2 linked regions of the Hyphomicrobium denitrificans ATCC 51888 genome follow. The protein of the gene in region 1 binds, or shares a complex with, the protein of each later gene. Links are inferred from orthologs where the notes say so. Each region holds a gene or a part of one and is shown on either strand. Other genes may lie near its edges. The genes, in order: trxB and trxA.

Region 1 (11,444 bases):
ACGGCAGATGTTGTGGCGTACAATGGAGCGGGCAAATTGGCTCGCTGCGGTTTTGTTTTTGCTGGGTACGCTCCCTGCGCTTCACGCCGCGCGCGCCGAGGAACAAGCCGCCGCCAAACCGCTTCCCGCCACGACCGAAGCCGCGCTCCTGATGAAAGAGATTGTGCCGGAAGCGCCGGTCTATATCCGCGTCTTCAAGGAAGAGTCGGAACTCGAAGTCTGGAAGGCGCGCCCGAACGGCCGCTACGCGCTCGTGAAAACATTCCCGATCTGCAACTGGGGCGGCACGCTCGGCCCGAAGCAGACGCAGGGCGACCGCATGTCGCCCGAAGGGTTTTACGCGGCGACACCCGGCGGCATGAAGCCCGACAGCAAATACCATCTCGCGTTCAACATCGGCTATCCGAATGCGCTCGACCGCGCGCTCGGACGAACCGGCGCTTACATCATGGTGCACGGCGACTGCCGCAGCGTCGGTTGCTTCGCGATGTCCGACAAGCTGATCGAAGAAATCTACGCTTTCGTGCGCGATGCGCTGGCGGCTGGCGAACCATCCGTTCCGGTGCACGTGTTCCCGTTCCGCATGACCGCTTCGAACATCAAGCGCCACGCCGACAATCCCGCACGCACGACCTGGGCTCCGCTGAAACAGGCCTACGACGATTTTGCCGAGACGCGGGAACCGCCGAAGGTCGGCATGTGCTCAAAGCGCTACGTCGTCAATTCGCTGACGCCGGTCGGCATGGACCCGAACGCCGCCTGCCCGACCTTGATCGGCAAACGCCTCGCACCGTTGTCGCCGCGCATGTCCAAGCGCCTCGCCAAGAACGATCCGAGTCTCGAAGCCCAGGGCAAGAAATTGAAATCGGCCGAAGCTTCATCCGGCATCGGCGGCTTTTTCACGAGCTTGAGCTGGGGCTCGACGACGGCGACCGTCAGCCGTCCGTCCCGCCAGAGCAGCGACGCCAGCCTCGGCGCCGTGCAGCCGCTGCTCAATCCCTGAGCCGCTGCGGTTTTCCGTCTTTCTGCCCACGGGTTGCCGAAGCCGCCTCGCACCGGCTATGCCACGGCGTTCGAACATCACAGCAGGAAGACCGCAATGCCGAAGGGATATGTCATCGCCCACGCCACCGTAACCGACCCTGAGAAGTGGGCGGCTTACGTCGCGAAATCGAAAATCGCGCTCGACAAGTACGAGGGCAAGCCGATCGTGCGCGGCGGCCGCCACGAGATCGTCGAAGGCAACGGCACCGCGCGCAACGTCGTCCTCGAATTCCCGAGCTACGAGCACGCCCACGGCTATGCGACGTCGCCGGAATACGCCGAAGCCAAAGCGCTCCGCCAGGGCGCCGGCACGCTCGACATCACCGTCGTCGAAGGCGTCTGATCTTTTCCGGTCATCCGAAGCCGATCGCATCGGATGACCACTTCACGCGAGGCTCCTGCGATGCCGCACTTTCCTTCGGGCGATGGCCGTCCGCCGTGGCGCGCGCTCGTGCTGACGCTGTTCCCGGACGCATTTCCGGGACCGCTCGGCGTTTCGCTCGCGGGCCAGGCGCGCGACGCCGGCATCTGGTCGCTCGACACGCTCCAGATCCGCGATTTCGGCCTCGGCAAGCATCGTCAGGTTGACGATACGCCCGCAGGCGGCGGTGCCGGAATGGTGCTGCGCGCCGACGTTCTCGGCCCGGCGCTTGATCACGCCTCAACGCTCTCGCCCGATGCGCCGCTGATCTACCTGTCGCCGCGCGGCACACCGCTGACGCAGAGCTTGGCGCGTAGTCTGGCCGAAGGCCCGGGCGTGACGCTGCTCGCCGGGCGGTTCGAAGGCATCGACGAGCGCGTCATCGCCGCCAAGGGGCTGAAAGAAGTCTCGATCGGCGACTACGTCCTCGCAGGCGGCGAGGTCGCGGCCATGGTCCTGATCGAAGCCTGCATCCGCTTGCTTCCGGGCGTCCTCGGCGCCAGCGAAAGCCTCACCAGCGAAAGCTTCGAGACTGGCCTGCTCGAATATCCCCAGTTCACGAAGCCGCGCGACTGGCAGGGCCGTGCCATCCCGGACATTCTGCTTTCCGGCGATCACAAGAAAATCGAGGCGTGGCGGCGGGAACAATCTGAGAAATTGACGGCCGACCGGCGGCCCGATCTGCTACACCCGCCGCACCAAAAGCGCTCCTAAAGCACGCCATCAAACCTTCGCCTTTGCATGGTCAGGATTTTCCTGGACAAATGCGTCTGGGGAAAGATTCGGGGCGCGCCCGTCGCGGCATATGCGGCGGGTCGCGCGAAAGTGCTTCCGGAAAAGTGGGAACCGGTTTTCCGATAAGAAGCACGACAAAACAAAGAGCTAAACGCCAGTGCGTGCGTGACCGATCGGGACGGGGCAATGGGGAACTTCAAGAGCATTCTGTTCGGCGCGGTTGCGGCTTTGGCAATGATCCAGCCAGCTTTCGCGGACCCAACGCCGAGCGAAACTTCGGCACAGGCAGCGCCTGCGCCCGCACAGCCCGAAGCAACGCCCGAAACGCAAGCAACCCCCGAAGCCACTTCAACGCCCGACGCCGTCGCGCCGGCGGCAGCCGCCGACGATCCGGTCCTCGGCGTCGCGCGCTCGAAGCTCGCCGCTGCGAAGGCATCCGACGACGAGCGCGAGAAAATGGATCAGACGGCGCTCACCGAATTTTACGCGGCGCGCCACGGCGACGGACTTTGGGTGACCGCGTCCGGCGTGAAACCCGAAACCAAAGCCCTCATCACCGAAATCGAAAACGCCAACGCCTACGGTCTCGACGCCAGCGCCTTCAAACTTCCGATGCTCGAAAACGGCGCGCTGACCGCGACCGACACCGACACGCTGGCCGATGCGGAAATCCAGTACTCGACAGCAGCCCTGCAATACGCGCGCTTCGCGCGTGGCGGACGCATTCCCGACCCCGCCGAAATGCTGACGACCGAATTCGACCGCCGTCCGCAGTGGATCGACCCCGCAACCGTGATCAAGGCTCTGGCGGACTCGCACGAACCCGACGCTTACCTACGCAGCCTGCATCCGCAACAGCCGCAGTTCGAAAAGCTGCGCCAGCTCTACGTGACGATGCTGCCCGCCAACGGGAACCTCGCGAAGCTCAGCCCCGCCGCCAAGCGTCTTCGCGCCAACATGGAGATGTGGCGCTGGATGTGGCCCGACATGGGCGACTTCTACGTGCTGAACAACATCCCCGAGTTCATGCAGTACGTTTACAAGGACGGCGAAATCATTCGCTCCGCCAAGATCGTTGCAGGCGAAGTCGATAAGAAATCGACGATTTTCTCGCGGCCTTTAAAATACGTCGTGCTTCGCCCGGCATGGCGCGTGCCGGAAAGCATCATGGTCAACGAGCTGTGGCCGAGCCTCATTCGCGGCGGCGGGCTCATGCGCCAGTATGGCCTTCAGCTCCAGACCAAGGACGGACGCCGCGTCGACTGGCGCCAATATGATTGGTCGTCGACCGACATTCGCAACTTCATCGTGCTCCAGCCGCCCGGTCCGAAGAGCGTCCTCGGCCGCGTGAAGTTTTCGTTCCCGAGCCAGCACACGATCTTCATGCACGACACGCCCGACAAATGGATGTTCCGTCCCGCCCAGCGCACGCTGAGCCACGGCTGCCTGCGCGTGCAAAATCCGATGCAGCTCGCCGAAATGGTCTTGAAGGAAGACAAGGGCTGGGATGCCGCCAAGATCGCCGAGCTCGATCGCTCGGGTCCCCTCAACAACGAGGTTCCGATCTCGAAGGAAATCCCGATCCACCTCGTCTATTTCACCGCCTGGGTCACGGACGACGGCAAACTGAAAACCTTCAACGACGTCTACGGCCACGAAAAGCGCGTGACGCTGGCGCTCGACGGGCAATGGTCGAAAATCAAGAAGGGCCGCAATCACCTCGCGCCGGTCGAGCCGAGCTTCAATCCGGCCGCGGTCGCTTCCAAGTCTCGCGGCCGCGACACTGCCACCGCCACCCGGCGCTCCGCGCAAACGAACGCGACGCTCGGGGACATCATCGGCAGCGCCTTCGGGCTCTGAGGCTGAGGCTGGAAACGTCGCGTTAAGTCTTGCGCGACAAACCATCGGAGCGCCCCTTTCCACTCGACAACGGGGGGCTCTTCGAGTATCAGCGGGGCCAACAAGACTTCCCCTCAAACGGGTAGCCCATCAGGGGCTTGCATGACCGGCTCGGTCGAAATACCGCCAGCCGATCCTCTGCGTCATCAAAAAACGAAACGGAATCAACAAGATGAATATTATCCAACAGCTCGAACGCGAGCAGATGGACGCCGTCCTTTCCAAGCGCGGCATCCCTGAATTCGGCCCCGGCGACACCGTTAAGGTGATGGTCAAGGTCATCGAGTCGGCCGAAGCCGACCCGAAAGACAAGAAGAAGAAGGTCGAGAAAGAGCCGACCGTCCGCTTCCAGGCCTATGAAGGCGTCGTGATTGCCCGCTCGGGCGCCGGCCTCAACGAGAACTTCACGGTTCGCAAGATTTCTTACGGCGAAGGCGTCGAGCGCGTTTTCCCGATCTACTCACCCTACATCGCCGAGATCGAAGTCCTCCGCCGCGGCAAGGTCCGCCGCGCGAAGCTCTATTATCTCCGCGGCCGCCGCGGCAAAGCCGCCCGCATCTTCGAGCGCACGGACGCGCGCGCACGCCGTCTCAACGCGGCTTGGAAGGGCTTCAAGAAGCCGAAGGGCGAGGCCGATGATCTGACCCGTATCAACGGCATCGACATCGACCTGCAGAACCGCCTGAAGCATCTCAACTGCTACAAGATCGAACAGATCGCCAACCTGTCGGACGAAGACATCGCCAACATCGATGAGACGCTGAACCTCAAAGGCGCCATCGAGAAGCAGGATTGGATCGGCCAGGCGCAGCGCCTCGTCGCCGAACTCACGGCCGCTGAAGTTCCGGCTGAGGAAGCCAAGGAATAAGTCGGCTGATCTGAAATCGACGTCCAAGGATGAAGCGCCGGATCTCGTGTCCGGCGCTTTCTTTTTGCGCCCTTGGGCAAACGCAGGACTGCGATAGCCAAAAGAAAAGCGGCGGCCGATGAAGCCGCCGCATCTCAGTCTTTCATCGCGGCCTTTACTGACCCGAAAGCACGAACTCGACACGCCGGTTGAGACGGCGGCCTTCCGGCGTTTCATTGTCGGCGACCGGATCGTCCTCACCCTTGCCGACAGCCGTCAGCTTCGACGCTTCGACCCCCGCTTTCGTCAGGAAATCGACGATCTTCTTCGCGCGAAGCTCGGACAGCATCTGGTTGCCCTCCGATGAGCCGACGCTGTCCGTAAATCCGCGAACCTCGACGACGACACCGGCACAAGCCTTCAGCGCCGTTACGAGGGCCGACAACGCGGTGCGGCTCGCCGGAGCGATGGCAGCGCTGTCCTCATTAAAGCGCAGCGTCGCGGCCTTGGCATTCGTTGCAACCGTTTCGCGGCATGCTTCCCCTGAGGGTGCCGCTGCTTCCGATGCCGCCGGCGCAGTGGCGGCGTTGTAGTCGGGATTCATTTTTGCAGGTTCCGCCCAGGCCGGGTTATTCGGAGCTGCGCTGCCTCCGTAATAGTCTGTCGTGGCCTTGCCACCGGTCGGAGGCGGTGCTGCGTCTTCCTCGGCCGGAGATGCAGCAGCAGCCGGAGCTTCCGTTGCCGCTGGCTGAGCCGTCTCCGCAGGTGCGGCCGGCTCGCTCGAATAGTCCGGGTTCATCTTGGCCGGAGCGGCCCACGCCGGATTCTGCGGCGACGGCGATCCGCCGTAGTAATCCGTTGTCGCTGTCCCACCCGTTGGAGGCGGAGACGTATCCTCGGCCGTCTGAGTTGCAGCCGCTTCGCCGGATGTTTCGCTTCCCGATGGCGCTGCCTCAGCTGCGTCATCCGACGCGGCGGGCGCGTCCGACGAGTTCGCCGCGTAGTCGGGGTTGAACTTCGCCTCAGCCGCCCACGCCGGGTTTTCAGCTGCCGCGCTGTCGCCGTAGAAATCGGTCGTCGCCTGACCGCCGGTCGCCGGAGGCGCGGAGTCGTCCTGCGCAACCTTGATCGTCGCCCGGGTCGTTCCCGAACTGAACTGAACAGCGCCGTCGCGCATCAGCTGCGGCAGTGGACTGGAAGTGGATTGCACGCGGGTCGCGTCACGAGCGCTCAGCATCTCGACCGTCGTCGTCGCATGCCCTATATTTACGCTCGCGAATTGAAACATCAGCCCGACGCAAGAGACCCCTCCAAGGAGAGGCGCACGGAATTGCAACATGGGTTTTCCTCCTGTGCTCGCGGCGCCCTTGGCAAAGGCGCTCTTTTATAGCGGGATAGTTTGGCACTAAATTGCAGTCGCAGCCATATAAGTTCCAGTCCGGAGCAACATGTCGAACGTTGAAGTAAATAGAAGCGCCACGCGCGACGGCAAAATCCCGCTCCATGATGCGGAAGCCTTTGCTGCAATGCGCAAAGCCGGACGGCTTGCCGCCGAAGCGTTGGATATGCTTGTTCCCATCGTGCAGCCCGGCGTCACGACGGCTGAGATCGACGATCTGGTGCTCGCCTTCGCCCTCGATCATGGCGCACTGCCGGCGACGCTCAACTATCGCGGATATCGCTACGCGACGTGCACCTCGATCAATCACGTCGTCTGTCACGGCATGCCCAACGACAAGCCGCTGCGTGTCGGCGACATCATCAACATCGACGTCACATTGATCGTCGACGGCTGGCATGGCGACACCAGCCGGATGTATTCCGCTGGTGAAGTCTCGCGCCGCGCCCAACGCTTGATGGACGTGACGTACGAATCCCTGGTGCGCGGCATCGCGGTCGTTAAGCCGGGCAACACGACCGGCGACATCGGCGCCGCGATCCAGACCTTCGCCGAAGATGAGCGCTGCAGCGTCGTTCGCGACTTCTGCGGCCACGGACTTGGGCGCGTCTTCCACGATCGCCCGAATATCCTCCACTACGGCGAACCGGGCGAAGGCGTGATCCTGGAACCGGGCATGCTGTTCACGATCGAGCCGATGATCAATCTCGGCAAGCCGCACGTCAAAATTCTCGCCGACGGCTGGACCGCGGTCACGCGGGATCGCGAGCTGTCCGCACAGTTCGAGCACACGGTCGGCGTCACCGAAACGGGATGCGAAATCTTCACCGCGTCGCCCGCCGGTTACGACTTCCCGCCTTACAAGTTGCGCGCCGCCGCCTGACGGACATAGCCGATGTCGCACTCGAACGGGTCTGGCGACGATAAGGCAAGTGCCGCGGAGCAGGGCGCGCTGTTCGGCGGCGCGCCGCTCAAAACAAAAAAAGCCGTCGACGACAAGGCCGGACATCGCGGGCGCTTGCGCGAGCGATTCACGAACGGCGGCGCGGATGCGGTGCCCGACTACGAGCTTCTCGAGATGATCTTGTTTCGGGCGTTTCCGCGCATCGACACGAAGCCGATCGCGAAACGCCTGCTCGCTCGCTTTGGCTCGTTTGCGGAAGTCGTCTCGGCCCCGCCGGATCGCCTGAAGGAGATCGAAGGCGTCGGCGACCGTGCCGTCCAGGAACTGAAGCTGATCAAGACGGCGGCAGAACGCCTGACCAGGGGCGAGATCAAATCGCGCCCCGCGCTGTCATCCTGGAGCGGCGTCCTCGATTATCTCCGCCTCGCGCAAGGCTTCGAAGATCGCGAGCATTTTCGCATTCTCTTCCTCGACAAGAAGAACGCGCTGATCGCCGACGAAGTCCAGGGGCGCGGAACCGTCGACCACACGCCCGTCTATGTCCGCGAAGTCGTGAAGCGGGCGCTCGAACTGTCCGCAACCGCGATCATCCTGGTGCACAATCATCCGTCGGGCGATCCAACGCCGTCGCGCGCCGACATCGACGTCACGAAGCAGATCATCGATGCCGCGAAACCGCTGGGCGTCACTGTCCACGACCACGTCATCGTCGGCCGCCACGGCCACGCCAGCCTCAAGGCATTGCGATTGATCTAAGGACCTTCGCTTTTATTGATCGCACTGTCGTTGCGCGTGTCGCGCATCGTTGCGTAGACGACGAGCGAGAGGCCGATGCAGATCGTAACGTACCAGAAAAAGTCCGTCTCGCGTCCGGCCTGCTTCAGCCAGAGCGCGATATATTCGGCCGTGCCGCCGAACAGCGCCACCGTCAGCGCATAGGGCAATCCAACGCCCAGCGCTCGCACTGAAGTCGGAAACAGCTCCGCCTTCACGACGGCGTTGATCGCTGTGTAGCATGATACGATCGCGAGCCCAGCCAAGATAAGAAAAAAGGCTGTAAGCGGATCTTGCGTCGATTGAATTGCAGTGAGCAGCGGCACTGTAAACAGGACGCCGAGCACGCCGAACGTGATCAGCACGGGACGTCGTCCGATCTTGTCCGAGATCGCGCCGACGACGGGCTGCATCAGCATGTAGACGAACAACGCGGAAGCCGAGATCAGCGTCGCGGTATCCTTCGAAAACCCCGACGTGTTGACCAGAAATTTCTGCATGTAGGTCGTGTAGGTATAGAACGCGAGCGTGCCACCGAGCGTCAATCCGACGACGATCGCGACTTCCCTCGGATGCGCGAACAGAGCCTTGAGCGAGCCCTCACGCCGCTTTGAGCGATGGAACGCTTCCGTCTCGGCGAGATCCCGCCGCATGACGTAAGCGACGACGGCAAGAGCCGCGCCGATCGCGAACGGAATGCGCCAGCCCCAGGCATCGAGTTCGGCCGGAGTCAGAACGAATTTCTGCAGCACGACCAGAACCAGCATGGCCGCGAGCTGCCCGCCGATCAGCGTCACGTATTGGAAGCTCGAATAGAAACCGCGCCGCTCGGCTGTCGCCATTTCGGAAAGATAAGTGGCGCTCGTGCCGTACTCGCCACCGAGGCTCAGACCTTGGATCATCCGCGCCACAAGCAGGATGATCGGCGCCGCGATGCCGATCGTCGCGTAGACGGGTGTAACGGCGAGCAGCGCCGAACCGAAACACATCAGCAGAACCGACGTCGTCAGCGCCACACGCCGGCCGTGGCGGTCCGCCATGCGCCCGAACAGCCATGCCCCAATCGGACGCATCAGGAACCCGACTGCGAAGATGGCGGCCGTGTTGAGGAGCTGCGCCGTCTGATCGCCTGCCGGAAAGAATGCCTTTGCGAAGTAAAGCGAGAACGCCGCGTAGACGTAAAAATCGTACCACTCGACCAGATTGCCGGAGGAGCCGATCAGGATGGCCCTGATTCTCTCTCGCATTCCGAGCACCGGCGGCGCTGTCGGCTGCTCGTTCATCCAATCAGACTCCCGGTTTTGCACCAAAATAGGCCAGCGGCTCTCCGCGCACGCCTGACGGATGCCCCTATTGCCGCGCCGGCCCTGCCTGTCATTGACGATCCGATCCCGCGTCCCCTAATTATCTGCCCTTCCCGGAGCTTTGAACCATGACCAAGAAACCGCACCATTCCAAGGTGATCGTCCTCGGCTCCGGCCCGGCCGGATACACGGCAGCCATCTACGCGGCCCGCGCCATGCTCGCTCCGACGCTCATTCAGGGCTCCCAGCCCGGCGGCCAGCTTACGATCACGACCGATGTTGAGAACTATCCCGGTTTTGCCGAGCCGATCCAAGGCCCTTGGCTGATGGAGCAGATGCAGGCGCAGGCCGAGCACGTCGGCACCAATATCGTGATGGACCAGATCAACAAGGTCGATCTGCGCGCTAGGCCCATCCGCCTCGAAGGCGATAGCGGCGACATCTACACGTGCGATGCGCTGATCATCTGCACCGGCGCCCAGGCGCGTTGGCTTGGTCTGCCGTCGGAAGCGCATTTCCAGGGGCACGGCGTCTCCGCCTGCGCCACCTGCGATGGCTTTTTCTACAAGGGCAAGGATGTCGTGGTCGTCGGTGGCGGCAACACCGCCGTCGAGGAAGCGCTGTTTCTGACGAACTTCGCCAACAAGGTGACGCTCGTCCATCGTCGCGATTTTCTGCGCGCCGAAAAGATCCTGCAGGAGCGCCTGTTCAAGAACCCGAAGATCGAGGTCATCTGGGATAGCGCCGTCGAGGAAGTCGTCGGGACGACGACGCCGAAGTCCGTCACAGGCGTCGTTCTGAAGAACGTCAAAACCGGCGTGACGTCCAAAATTCCGGCGGACGGATTTTTCGTCGCCATCGGTCATGCGCCAGCGACCGAGCTGTTCAAAGGCCAGCTCGAGACGACGCCGTCTGGCTACCTGATTACGGCGCCCGACTCGACGGCAACGGCGATTCCGGGCGTGTTCGCGGCAGGCGACGTCAAGGACGAGGTTTTCCGTCAGGCTGTGACGGCGGCAGGCATGGGATGCATGGCCGCGCTCGAAGCCGAACGGTATCTCGCCAAAGTCGAAGCCCAAGCGGACGCAGCCGAATAACGCCTCGACTGACCAACACTGCATTGTAACGTGACCGTGTTTCGCTAGACTTCGCCGCCGCTTCAGAGCCGCGCCCGATCGGGTGCAACATGGCCAATTACCGAAAGCGTTGAAGATGGATTGGGACAAACTGCGTATTTTCCACGCGGCAGCGGAGGCCGGCAGTTTCACGCATGCCGGCGAGCAGCTGCACATGAGCCAGTCCGCAGTCAGCCGCCAGATCTCGGCCCTCGAAGCGAACCTCAAGGTCACGCTCTTTCATCGTCACGCCCGCGGCCTCGTTCTGACGGAACAGGGCGAACTTCTCAATCGCACCGTCGCCGAGGTGTTCGCGAAACTTCAGACCGCCGAAACGCTGCTGTCGGACTCGACCTCGAAACCGTCGGGCGATCTGCGCATCACCGCGCCGATCGGCTTCGGTACGATCTGGCTGACGCCTCGGCTGCAGGAATTCGGCGACCTCTATCCCGAAATCCGCGTCGAGCTGATCCTCAACGACGACCAGGTCGATATCGGCATGCGTGCCGCCGACGTTGCGATCTGGACGCGCGAGCCGGAACAGGCCGACCTGATCCGCCGTTCGCTGTTTGAAAGCCGGGTTCGCGCCTTCGCGTCCGCCCAGTACCTGCGCAAGCACGGAACGCCGAAAACGCTGGCCGAACTCGATCAGCACCGGATTATCGCCTACACGGGCATTCCGGCGCAGCACCTCGACGCCATGTCGTGGATCGAGAAGGCCGGGCGTGAAGGAGCGGCGCCGCGCGAGGCTGCGCTCAGGGTCAACAGCGTCGTCGCGATCAAGTACGCCATCCAGGCCGGCATCGGCATCGGCATGATCCCCGACTACATGAGCGACGAGCAGTCGGACCTCGTGCCCGTCTTGGCCGAATTCGAGCAGCCCTCGCTGAACCTGATCTTCGCCTACGCCGAGGAATTGAAAGCCTCGAAAAAAGTCCAGCTTTTGCGCGACTTTCTGGTATCCAAGATCAGCCGGTTTCGGTAAACCGCGAAGCTTTCCTG
Region 2 (11,248 bases), 1.1 Mb from region 1 along the record:
GATCGCGCTCGATGACCGCGCACCCCCGCGCGATGTTGGAATCATCGACTTCCAGGACGCGATGCGCGGGCCGGCGGCTTACGACCTCGTCTCGCTGCTGCAGGACGCGCGAATCGATGTTTCCGAGGCCATCGAGCGGGACCTGCTCGAGCATTACCTCAAGGCGATGACGAAACGCGACGCCGCTTTCGATTCGCAGGAATTCCGTTTCGCCTATGCGGCCCTCGGCGCGCAGCGGAACACGAAAATCCTTGGCATTTTCGCACGCCTTGCGATGCGTGACGGCAAGCGGCAATACCTCGCGCATCTGCCAAGGATCTGGGGGTATCTCGAGCGCGATCTCCGGCATGAGGGGTTGCTGACACTTTCGGCGTGGTATGACCGGAACCTGCCTCCGAAGCTCAGGGCGCAACCGCTGACGATTTAACCGAATTCCGGAGAACTCGCCGATGACCTCCACGAAGCGCCCGACCAGCGCCTTTGTGCTCGCCGCCGGAAAAGGCGAGAGGATGCGGCCCTTGACGGAGACACGGCCGAAGCCGCTCGTCCCGGTTGCCGGAACGCCGCTGATCGATCAGGTGCTCGACCGTTTGGCCGACGCGCACATCACGGACGCGATCGTCAACGTCCATTACCTCGCCGATCAGATCGAGGACCATCTCCGCGATCGCAAGTCTCCCAAGATCACCATCTCCGACGAACGCGGCGAATTGCTCGATACCGGAGGCGGCGTCGCAAAGGCGCTTCCGAAGTTGGGCAACGCACCGTTCCTCATTCACAACTCTGACTCGATCTGGGTCGAGGGCATGGGGTCCAATCTCGACCGTCTGATCGACGCCTGGGACGACGCGACGATGGACAGCCTGATGCTGGTCGCGCCCATCGCAACGAGCGTCGGTTACGACGGCGCTGGCGATTTCCAGATGGACGCTTCCGGACGACTGACGCGGCAGACCGGCGCGCGTCTCGCGCCGTTCGTCTTCGCGGGCGTCTCGATTGCGCATCCGAGGCTTTTCGACGGCGCGCCGAAGGGCGCATTCTCGCTCAACCGGCCCTGGAATGCCGCCATCGAGAAAGGCCGCCTGTTCGGCGTGCGGCTCGAAGGGATTTGGATGCACGTCGGAACGCCGTCCGCAATCGCCGAAGCAGAAAACGCGATCGCGAATTCGATGACGGCCGGCTCGACGCTTCCGGGAGAAGACTGATGGCTGCGAACATTTTCACGCTGCCTCCCGGCGTGCCGTTCCTCAAGGCCGTCGCACGCGCGATCCTGAACGGCGACCTTCCTGCTCCGGGCGGCGCCGCACCCGATCTGCTCAAGCTGCCGAACATCACGCTGCTTCTGCCGACGCGGCGCGCCGCCCGCACTGCACGCGACGCGTTTCTGTCCGTCGCGAACACGCCTGCGATCATCATGCCGCGCATCCGGCCGATCTCGGAAGGCGATGACGATCGTTCGCTGATCTCGTCTCTCGCAGGCGATGGTCTGTCGAGTGCTTCGGCGCTCGATCAACCTCCCGCAATCGATCCGCTCGACCGAACGCTGGTCCTGATGCAGCTGATCAGCCATTGGCGCGCAACGATGGCGCAATCGGACGCCGACAGAAGTTCTGGCTCGACGCCAGCCCAGTCCGCGCGTCTCGCGGCCGAACTCGGCAAGCTCATGGACGACATCGAGCGTGAGAACGTCTCGCTCTCAGACATTCAAAATCTGGTTCCGGAAACCTATGCCGAGCACTGGCAGAAGACCGTCGACTTTCTCAAGATCGTGACCGAGTTCTGGCCCGCGCATCTCGAAGCCAGCGGCATGACCTCGCCCGAAGCACGCCGCAATGCGCTGATCCTCGCCGAGGCCGAGCGCATCGCGAAGCTCGCGCCGGACGAAATCGTGATCGTCGCCGGCATTACGGGGTCCATACCCGCGACCGTTGAATTGATGCGCGCGGTGGCCGCTCGTCCGTCCGGAGCCATCGTGCTTCCGGCGCTCGATCAATCGCTGGACGATGCCAGCTGGAGCGCGATCGTTTCTGGCCATCCCGAGCATCCGCAATTCGGCTTGAAGAAATTATTGGACGGGCTCAACGTCGAACGTGGCGCGGTGCTCACGCTGCCGGGATTTGAGGCCGGCGATGTTGACCGCACGCGCTCGGCCTTCGTCAGCGAATCCATGCGTCCGTCGTCTTCGACCGATCAATGGCATCGCTATGCGACGACGGCTGACAAAGGCGAACTTGAGAAGGCCCTTGCCGGGATATCGCTGATCGAAGCGCCGTCGGCTCAGGATGAAGCTGAAACCGTTGCGCTGATTTTGCGGGAAGCCATCGAGACACCGGGCCAGACTGCCGCCCTCGTTTCTCCCGATCGTCTTCTCGCCCGGCGTGTCGCGATCCGGCTCGAAGCGTGGGGCATCCGCGTTGACGACAGCGCCGGACGGCCATTCGCGAAAACGGTGCCCGGAGCTTTCCTGGCGCTCGTCATCGGCGCGATGGTCAGCGAGTTTGCTCCGGCGGAAACGATGGCCCTGCTCCGGCATCCGTTGTGCCGGCTGAAATTCAACGCATTCGACATCCGCAAATATGCGCGGGCGCTGGAGATCAGCGCGTTCCGGACGTCGTACCTCGGGCACGGGCTCGACGGCATCCGGGCGGCGCTCGAAACCGCCGAACGCGATCGCGCGGAAAAGAAACGCATGCACCCGGCCGCGCGCAGGCTCTGGTCCGAGGACTGCGACGGCGCGCGTGAGCTTGTCGCCCGTTTGGCTGCTGCGTTTCAGCCGTTGGCGGACCTATATGCGGCGAACGGCGATCAGACGTTGGCGGAATTCGCTCGCGCTCATGCCGAAGCCGCAGAAGCGCTTGCACAGCTGCCGGACGACGATGCGGCGGCCGAGGCATCCGCCAATCCGCTCTGGCAAGGCGAGTCCGGAGATACGGCGTCGCGCTTTTTTGCGAAGCTGTTGGACGACGCAACGCCAGCGGTCGCCATTTCCGCGGCCGACTACGCCGATCTCTACGCGACGTTGCTGGCCCGCGAGAACGTGCGCGAACGCACAGCGGTTCATCCGCGCATCTCCATCTGGGGACCGTTCGAAGCGCGTCTGCAGCAGCCGGATGTTCTCGTGCTCGGTTCGCTCAACGAGGGAACCTGGCCGGAAGCCGCGGAGCCGGGTGCGTGGCTCAATCGTCCGATGCGGCGCGATCTCGGATTGCCGTCTCCGGAAGAAGAGATCGGCCGCGCCGCGCACGACTTCACCTCGCTGCTCGGAGCGAAAACGATCTACCTGACGCGCGCCGAAAAGGTCGATGGCGTGCCGACCGTGCCGTCGCGCTGGCTGATGCGCATGCGCGCGCTGCTCAAGGGCATGAAGCTCGAGAGCGTGCTCGTCGCAGACAAGCCCTGGCTTGCTTGGGCGCGCGCGCGCGACCGGATCGTGGGCAAGCGCATCGCCATCAAGCCGCCGGAACCGCGTCCTGCGCTGGCGCTCAGGCCGCGCCGCATGAGCGTTACCGACATCGAACGCTGGATCGCAAATCCTTACGCGACGTATGCGCGCCATATCCTGAAGCTCGAGCCGTTGCCGCCGCTCGGCGCGTCTCCGGACGCGAGCCTGCGCGGCGCGCTCGTTCACGACGTTCTTTCGCGCTTTGCCAACGCGTTTCCGGATCGCCTGCCGGACGATCCGCTCGCAGAACTTGAAAAGATCGCGGCGGACGTACTTCAAACCTACACGGGCAACGCGCGCATCGCGGCATTCTGGATGCCGCGGCTCAAACGCTTTCTCTCGTGGTTCGCAGAGGGCGAAGAGAAACGCCGCGAGGGCGTTCGCAGCGTCATAGCCGAAATCTCCGGAGCCCTCGTGCTTGCGCCGACGCCGGATCCCTTCACGCTCACGGCGCGCGCCGACCGGATCGACGACACGGGCTCGGCCGTCATCATCACCGATTACAAGACCGGCGCCATCCCGAAGCAGGAGTGGGTCGAGAACGGACGCTCGCCGCAGTTGCCGCTCGAAGCCGCGATCGCGCTTGGGGAAACAGGATTTCCCAATCTCGCGGGACGCACGGTCGAGGCGCTTCGCTACATTCGCGCGTCGGGTGGTGAACCGGCGGGCGAAGAACGCGCAATCAAGTCGAACGATATCGGAACGCTCGCGGCGCAAGCGCGCCAAGGTCTCGAACGTTTGATTGCCGAATTCGATGATCCGGCGACGCCTTATCGCGCGCTTCGCCGCCCGAGTTACAGCTACGACTATGATGCCTACGCGCAATTGGCACGCGTCGCCGAATGGTCCGCCCATGTCGACGAGGAGGCGGCACAATGAACCTCGAAACCAAACGTCTTTCTCTCGATGCGCTGCGCGCAGAGACCGACCTCCACCAGGGCAACGCCGCCGATCCGCTCGCCTCAGCGTGGGTCAGGGCCAACGCGGGGACGGGCAAGACGCACGTGCTGACGTTGCGCGTTCTGCGCTTGCTCCTCGCCGGAACGTCGCCCGAAAAAATTCTCTGCCTCACCTATACGAAAGCCGCCGCAGCGGAGATGTCGCGCCGCGTTTTCGATCGTCTGGCCGGATGGGTCACGGCCGACGAAAAAGAGTTGGAAAAAGACATTCGCAAAGTGACCGGCGGCGACGTGTCTGTCGAAACGCTGCAACTGGCGCGGCGGCTTTTCGCCAACGCGATCGAAACGCCGGGCGGCCTCAAGGTTCAGACGATCCACGCATTCGCCGAACGTTTGCTGCAAAGGTTTCCGCTCGAAGCGGGCGTGCCGCCCGACTTCAAAATTCTCGATGACGCCGCCGCCGGCGATCTAAAGGCGCGCGCCATCGAGCAGACACTGCTCGACGCCACGTCCGAGCCTGAGACGCCGCTCGGACGTGCGCTCGACGTGATCGTGCGTTATGCGACGGATACGCAGTTCGACAAGCTGATCAGCAATGCCGTCGAGGAACGGCGTTGGCTGGACGTCGCGAACCGGCGCGAGGCCAAAGCTGGGGCGACGCTCGCCGACGTCGCGGAGATCGAAAGGCATCTGCGTCAGAGTCTCGGCGTTCGCGCAGCAATTGCAGTTCGAGAGCTGCACGAGGAATGCGCGTACGTTCTTTCCGAAAGCGATCTGCGGGAGCTGACCGAGCACCTTGCGACCGGCAAGGCGAGTGATACCGGTCATGTGCCGACTCTGCAATCGGCTGCCGGGCTGACGGATGCGCCGCGCCGCTTCGAAGCGCTTTCCGGATACTTTCTCACCGCGACCGGCGAGCCGCGCAAAACGCTGATGACGAAGGCGCTTGCGTCGTCGAAACCCGGCCTCAACGATCGCTGTCTTGCCGCGCAGCAGCGTCTCTTCGCGCTTTCTAAAGAACTGAAAGCTCTGTCGCTCGTCGAATCCTCGATGGCGCTCTACGTCGTTGCCGGTATCATCCTGCACCGCTACACGGAAGCGCGCCGCAGCGCAGGGGCGCTCGACTTCGCCGATCTCATCCTGAAGACAAAATCGCTGCTCGAAGGCGACGGCGGGCAAGCGCAATGGGTGCTCTTCAAGCTCGACGGCGGTCTCGACCACATCCTCGTCGACGAAGCGCAGGACACCAGCCCGGAGCAATGGGACATCGTCAAAGCGCTGGCGCACGAATTCTTTATGGGAGCGGCCACGCGCGACGGTTCGCCTCGTACTGTCTTCGCCGTCGGTGACGAAAAGCAGTCGATCTATTCCTTCCAGGGCGCCGACCCGAAAATGTTCGCCGACGCGGGCATCCGGTTCGCGGCTCTTGCGCGCGATGCCGGGCTCATCTGGAAGTCGATCGAACTCACGATGTCGTTCCGCACGGTGACGCCGGTTCTGGCGGCCGTCGATGCGGTGTTCGCCGACGCCGCGAAGACTCCAGGATTGACGGCCGGTGGACCACCGCCGAAGCACAACGCCATTCGGCTTGGCCATGCGGGTCTCGTCGAAATGTGGCCGACTGAAAAGCCCGACGACCTCAATGCCGCCGATCCGTGGGCGCCGCTGTCGGACACGAGCGAGCACTCGCCCGCAAACCGGCTTGCCGAACGCATCGCGGACACGATCAAAGGCTGGCTCGATCGCGGCGAGCGGCTGGAGTCGCAGGGACGCGAAATCCGTGCAGGCGATATTCTGATCCTGGTGCGCAAGCGCAATCCGTTCGCCGTGCCGATGGTTGCAGCCTTGAAGCGGCGCGGCATCGCAGTGGCGGGATCGGATCGCATCGCGCTGACCGATCAGATCGCCGTGCAGGATCTCATGGCGCTCGGAGATTTCCTCATCCTGCCCGAAGACGATCTGGCGCTCGCGGCCGTCCTGAAAGGTCCGATCTTTGGTTTCGATGACGATGATCTGCTGGCGATTGCGCCGGGACGCAAAAGCAAGACGCTTTGGTCGGCCCTGCTCGACAGCACCGGGGTCAAACCCGAGTACAGGGACGCAGCGGAGACCTTGAAGCGATGGCGCGCCAAGGCCGACTTCACGCCGCCGTTCGAATTCTTCTCGAGCGTGCTCGATCGCGACGGGGCGCGCGAGAAAATGCTGCGCCGCCTCGGGCCGGAAGCCGCCGATGTGATCGACGAGTTTCTCGATCTTGCGTTGAGCTACGATGACGGCACGCCGCCGTCCCTCACGCAGTTTCTCGCCGAGTTGCGCGCCATCGCGCCGGAAGTGAAGCGCGACATGGATCATGGCCGCGACGAAGTTCGCGTCATGACGGTGCACGGAGCGAAAGGTCTCGAAGCTCCGATCGTGTTCCTTCCCGACACATGTACGACGGCGTCCGGAGACCTCTCGGCTGCGAGCCTCGTCCGGCTGTCCGGCCTTCCGCGGCCCGACCACATTCCTGAGCCGATCGTATGGACGGTCAAAGGCACGTCGCGGCTTGAGGCCGTCACCATCGCGCGGCGCGGACGGGAAGCACGCGAGCACGAGGAGCGAAATCGTCTGCTGTACGTGGCCATGACGCGTGCGCGCGACCGGCTCTACATCGCGGGTTTCGAAGGCAAGAAAGGCCGCGCCGAGTCCTGCTGGTACGATGCGATTTCGGAAGCGCTCCTCCCTGTCGCGGAAGAGATCGACGACAACGGTAAAAAGGTGTGGCGCATCGAAACGGCGCAGACCGCCGAACTCGACCAATCGCGCGGCGAGAAAACGCGTCAGCTCGAAAGCGAGGAGAGGCCTGCCTTCGCGTCGGAACGTGCGCGGCCGGAACCAAAGCTGTCGGTGCCACTCGCACCGTCGCGTCTTGAGCCCTACGCTCCTGATGCGGAAGGCGAGCCGATCATGTCTGCCAAAGCCGATGCCGCCGCCACGTACGATGCGCCGTCGCCGCTGGCTGGAAACAGCGAGCATCGCTTCCTGCGCGGGACGCTGACGCATGCACTGTTGCAGCATCTTCCGTCCGTGGCAGCGAGCGGCCGCGAGGCAATCGCAACCGCGTTCGTCGCCAAACGCGGCGCCGTACTGTCGCGAAAGGCGCGCGACGGCATCGTCCGCGAGACGCTGGCTATCCTGTCGTCGGCGGATTTCGCGCCCCTGTTCGGCCCCAACAGCATGGCCGAGGTTCCGATCGCGGCCGTCATTCCGCGCCCTAGCGGCTCGGGACCGGCGCTGGACCTCTCGGGCCAGATCGACAGGCTGGCCGTGACCGACGATGAGGTCTTGATCGTCGACTACAAAACCAACCGGCCGCCACCCTCGGAAGTCCGATTTGTCGCGCCCGCCTATCTCTACCAGCTAGCGGCCTACAGGCTGGCGCTAGGGGAGATTTATCCGGGCCGCCGCGTCAAGGCGGCGCTACTCTGGACGGATGGGCCGCGCCTCATGGAAGTTCCCGCCGATGTGCTCGACGGTTACCAATCACGGCTTTGGGACCTCGATGTCCAGAGTCTTGACGCTTCCTGACGAAATACCTACCTCTGGGATCAGTTTTAAGGGTACGCGCGAGCGCTACTAAGCGGGTCCGGCTTCCCCCAACCCCCGGCCCGAAATGGAGAATAAACAATGGCTAACGCAGTAACAGACGCAAGCTTCGACGACGAAGTCTTAAAGTCCAACGAGCCGGTGCTCGTTGACTTCCACGCCACGTGGTGTGGACCCTGCAAGGCCATGGCTCCAGCACTGGATCAGGTTGCCAAGGAGATGACCGGCAAGATCAAGGTCGTCAAAGTCGACGTCGACGAGAATCCGCGCGTGACCGGCACCTATGGCATTCGCGCCATGCCGACGCTGCTGATCTTCAAGGCCGGCAAGGTCGCCGCGCAGCACACCGGCGCGATCGTCCAGAAGAAGAAGCTCGAAGACTGGATCAATTCCAGCGTCGCAGCGTCCGTATAAGTCCACGCGACGTTCCGCAGAACGACAAAGGCCCCGCAGATGCGGGGCCTTTCCATTTTTGGGGAAGCTTCCGAACGTGTCGGAGCTAGTTCGAGATGTCGTCCGCGCTCGGCACGACGACGGCGAAGATGTCGTGCAGCGCCGTCAGGCTTGCTTCGTGCAAGTCCTTGGCTGATGTGACGCCACCGGTCGGGCTCGGCAGAGAGCGCGTCGCCGTGGCGTTGCCGACGACCGTCGGGCGATAGCCGTGGTTGAAGGCGGCGCGCGCCGTCGAGTTGACGCAGACGTGCGTCATGAAGCCGACGAGCGCAACGTCCTCAACTCCATATCCCTTGAGAAGCTCGTCGAGGTTCGTTTTCTCGAATGAGCTCGGATAATTCTTGACGATGACCGGCTCGCCGTCGCGCGGCTTCACAGGGTCGGCAATGGCGCCGATGCGATCTTTGACGTCGTAGGGCGTGCCAGCGCCGGCGTCGTGCTGAATGTGAATGACGGGCCGGCCCGCATCGCGATAGCGCGCAAGGAGCTTCTCGCATTGGACCAGTGCGGGTTCGACGCCCTCAAGCTGCATAATTCCTTCGCGATACGTGTTCTGGCAATCGATCAGCACGAGGGCGGATTTTCCAACGGTCGTCGGCGTATTGCCCATGCCCGTGATGTCGCGAAGGGTCTTTGAAGCAGTCATGCGTTACTTCCCTAGTTATGTGTTTTCTCAATAAATTTCTGGCCGCCAATCAGACCGGCGGATGCTCTGCGCCTGTCGGCGGCGGGCCCTGTGCATCAAGTTCGTCGTTTTCTGCGTCGGTAAATACGCGCGACCGCGTCAGAAAACGAACGCCTTCGGGAGACTCGACGGAAAATCCGGAACCGCGTCCCGGAACGACGTCGATGATCAGATGCGTGTGCTGCCAGTATTCGAACTGCGACCGGCCCATGTAGAACGGCTGACCGCCGATCTCTCCCATGTAAACGTCCTGCGCGCCGACCTTGAATTCCTTGCGCGGATAGCACATCGGCGAGCTGCCGTCGCAGCAGCCGCCCGACTGATGGAACAGCAACGGTCCGTGAAGCCCTTCGAGCTTCTTGATCAGATCTTGCGACGGCTGAGTGCACGAGACTCGCGTCGCCGTCGTCGCGGACTTTTCCGGGGTTACAACGGACATGCGTTTCCTCCAAGGATGCCTTGCATCGCGAATGTCCGGGCAAACGATAGATTTCGATCCGCGATATCGAGCAACTTCACGATTTTTCTCTCTTGATATGATCGGTGCAGGCACTTTCTGCAACCGGCGTCAGGGTAAAGCGCCGGCCCGGCGCCGCTCCGATCGAAAATCCGATCGCCGGCCCAGCGGCGACGTCCAGAACGTAGGAATCGGCGCGGCATGCGACGCTGCCGTCCCGGTCTTCCATTTCGTAGACCGGAACGCCTTCGACTTCTCCGAGCAGATGATCGCGCGCGCCGAGACGCAAGGCTTCAGCTGGCAGGCAGATCGGATATTGCCGCCCGCCAACGCGGCCGCCGCTAGTGTGAAACATCAGCGGACCATGCTCGGTCGCGACGCGACGCAAGGCGGCGCATGCCTCGGGAGTTGCGGAGATCTGAACTGGCGACATTCGCGCCTCGTGTTCCGAAGGGCTCGCAGAGCTGACGGATACTAACGGCTCAATTCCTGAAACCGAAACGAAAGCGGGGCGCATCCGTTGACCGAACGCGCCCCGCCAAAACTCCCGCGTGCTAAAGCCTTAGAAGAAGCCGAGCGCCTTCGGGCTGTAGCTGACGAGCAGGTTCTTCGTCTGCTGATAATGATCGAGCATCATCTTGTGCGTTTCACGGCCGATGCCCGACATCTTGTAGCCACCGAACGCGGCGTGCGCCGGATAGGCGTGATAGCAGTTCGTCCACACGCGGCCGGCCTGGATGGCGCGACCCATGCGATAGGCGCGCGTGCCGTTACGCGTCCACACGCCCGAACCCAGGCCGTAGAGCGTGTCGTTGGCGATCGCGAGCGCTTCCGCATCGTCTTCGAAGGTCGTGACCGCGAGAACCGGTCCGAAGATTTCCTCCTGGAAGACGCGCATCTTGTTGTGGCCTTCGAGAACCGTCGGCTGGACGTAGTAGCCGGACGATAGTTCGCCGCCGAGGTCGGCACGCTTGCCACCCGTCAGAACGCGAGCACCTTCGCCCTTGCCGATTTCGACGTAGCTCAAGATCTTTTCGAGCTGGTCGTTCGAAGCCTGGGCGCCGATCATCGTGGTGGCATCCATCGGATGACCCTGCTTGATCTTCACGACGCGCTGCAGAGCCCGCTCCATGAATTTCTCATAGATCGAACGCTGGACGAGCGCGCGGCTGGGGCAGGTGCAGACTTCGCCTTGGTTGAGGGCGAACATCGTGAAGCCTTCGAGGCACTTGTCGAAGTATTCGTCGTCCGCGTCCATCACGTCCGCGAAGAAGATGTTCGGCGACTTGCCGCCAAGTTCGAGCGTGCACGGAATGATGTTTTCGGACGCGTACTGCATGATCAAGCGGCCGGTCGTCGTTTCGCCGGTGAAGGCGATCTTGGCGATGCGCTTGTTCTGTGCGAGCGGCTTGCCGGCTTCGACGCCGAAGCCGTTGACGACGTTGAGGACGCCTTCGGGAAGAAGATCGCCGATGATGTCCATCAGAACCATGATCGACATCGGCGTCTGCTCGGCGGGCTTCAGCACGACGCAGTTGCCGGCGGCGAGTGCCGGGGCGAGCTTCCAGCAGGCCATCAGCAGCGGGAAGTTCCAGGGGATGATCTGGCCGACGACGCCGAGCGGTTCATGGAAGTGATACGCGACGGTGTCGTGATCGATTTCCGAGATCGAACCTTCCTGCGCGCGGAGGCAGCCTGCGAAATAACGGAAGTGGTCGATCGCGAGC

What was found.
Region 2: the proteins of trxB (region 1) and trxA are in contact, whole or in part, in a crystal structure (PDB 1F6M), measured with the Escherichia coli proteins. The link is inferred for Hyphomicrobium denitrificans ATCC 51888 from one-to-one orthologs.

The regions. Positions count from the first base shown.
Region 1 is NC_014313.1:3,436,650-3,448,093, reverse strand. What follows is about bases 8,524-11,439. They hold trxB (thioredoxin-disulfide reductase), read left to right. Parts: upstream 8,524-9,455; coding sequence 9,456-10,424; downstream 10,425-11,439. Other genes in these bases: HDEN_RS16670 (LysR family transcriptional regulator), read left to right, coding at 10,540-11,427; HDEN_RS16680 (MFS transporter), read right to left, coding at 8,524-9,306. In the rest of the region: HDEN_RS16720 (L,D-transpeptidase family protein), read left to right, coding at 8-1,003; HDEN_RS16715 (DUF1330 domain-containing protein), read left to right, coding at 1,100-1,387; tRNA (guanosine(37)-N1)-methyltransferase TrmD, read left to right, coding at 1,448-2,179; HDEN_RS16705 (L,D-transpeptidase scaffold domain-containing protein), read left to right, coding at 2,387-4,060; rplS (50S ribosomal protein L19), read left to right, coding at 4,272-4,967; HDEN_RS16695 (OmpA family protein), read right to left, coding at 5,122-6,285; map (type I methionyl aminopeptidase), read left to right, coding at 6,395-7,228; RadC family protein, read left to right, coding at 7,241-8,005; more of HDEN_RS16680, read right to left, coding at 8,002-8,523.
Region 2 is NC_014313.1:2,359,882-2,371,129, forward strand. The notes cover bases 6,954-9,673. They hold trxA (thioredoxin), read left to right. Parts: upstream 6,954-8,007; coding sequence 8,008-8,340; downstream 8,341-9,673. Other genes in these bases: addA (double-strand break repair helicase AddA), read left to right, coding at 6,954-7,908; HDEN_RS11395 (cysteine hydrolase family protein), read right to left, coding at 8,426-9,025; HDEN_RS11400 (DUF779 domain-containing protein), read right to left, coding at 9,075-9,503; HDEN_RS11405 (DUF779 domain-containing protein), read right to left, coding at 9,580-9,673. Outside these bases: HDEN_RS11375 (nucleotidyltransferase family protein), read left to right, coding at 450-1,205; double-strand break repair protein AddB, read left to right, coding at 1,205-4,321; more of addA, read left to right, coding at 4,318-6,953; more of HDEN_RS11405, read right to left, coding at 9,674-9,954; adh (aldehyde dehydrogenase), read right to left, coding at 10,084-11,248. UniProt on the Escherichia coli protein: Participates in various redox reactions through the reversible oxidation of its active center dithiol to a disulfide and catalyzes dithiol-disulfide exchange reactions.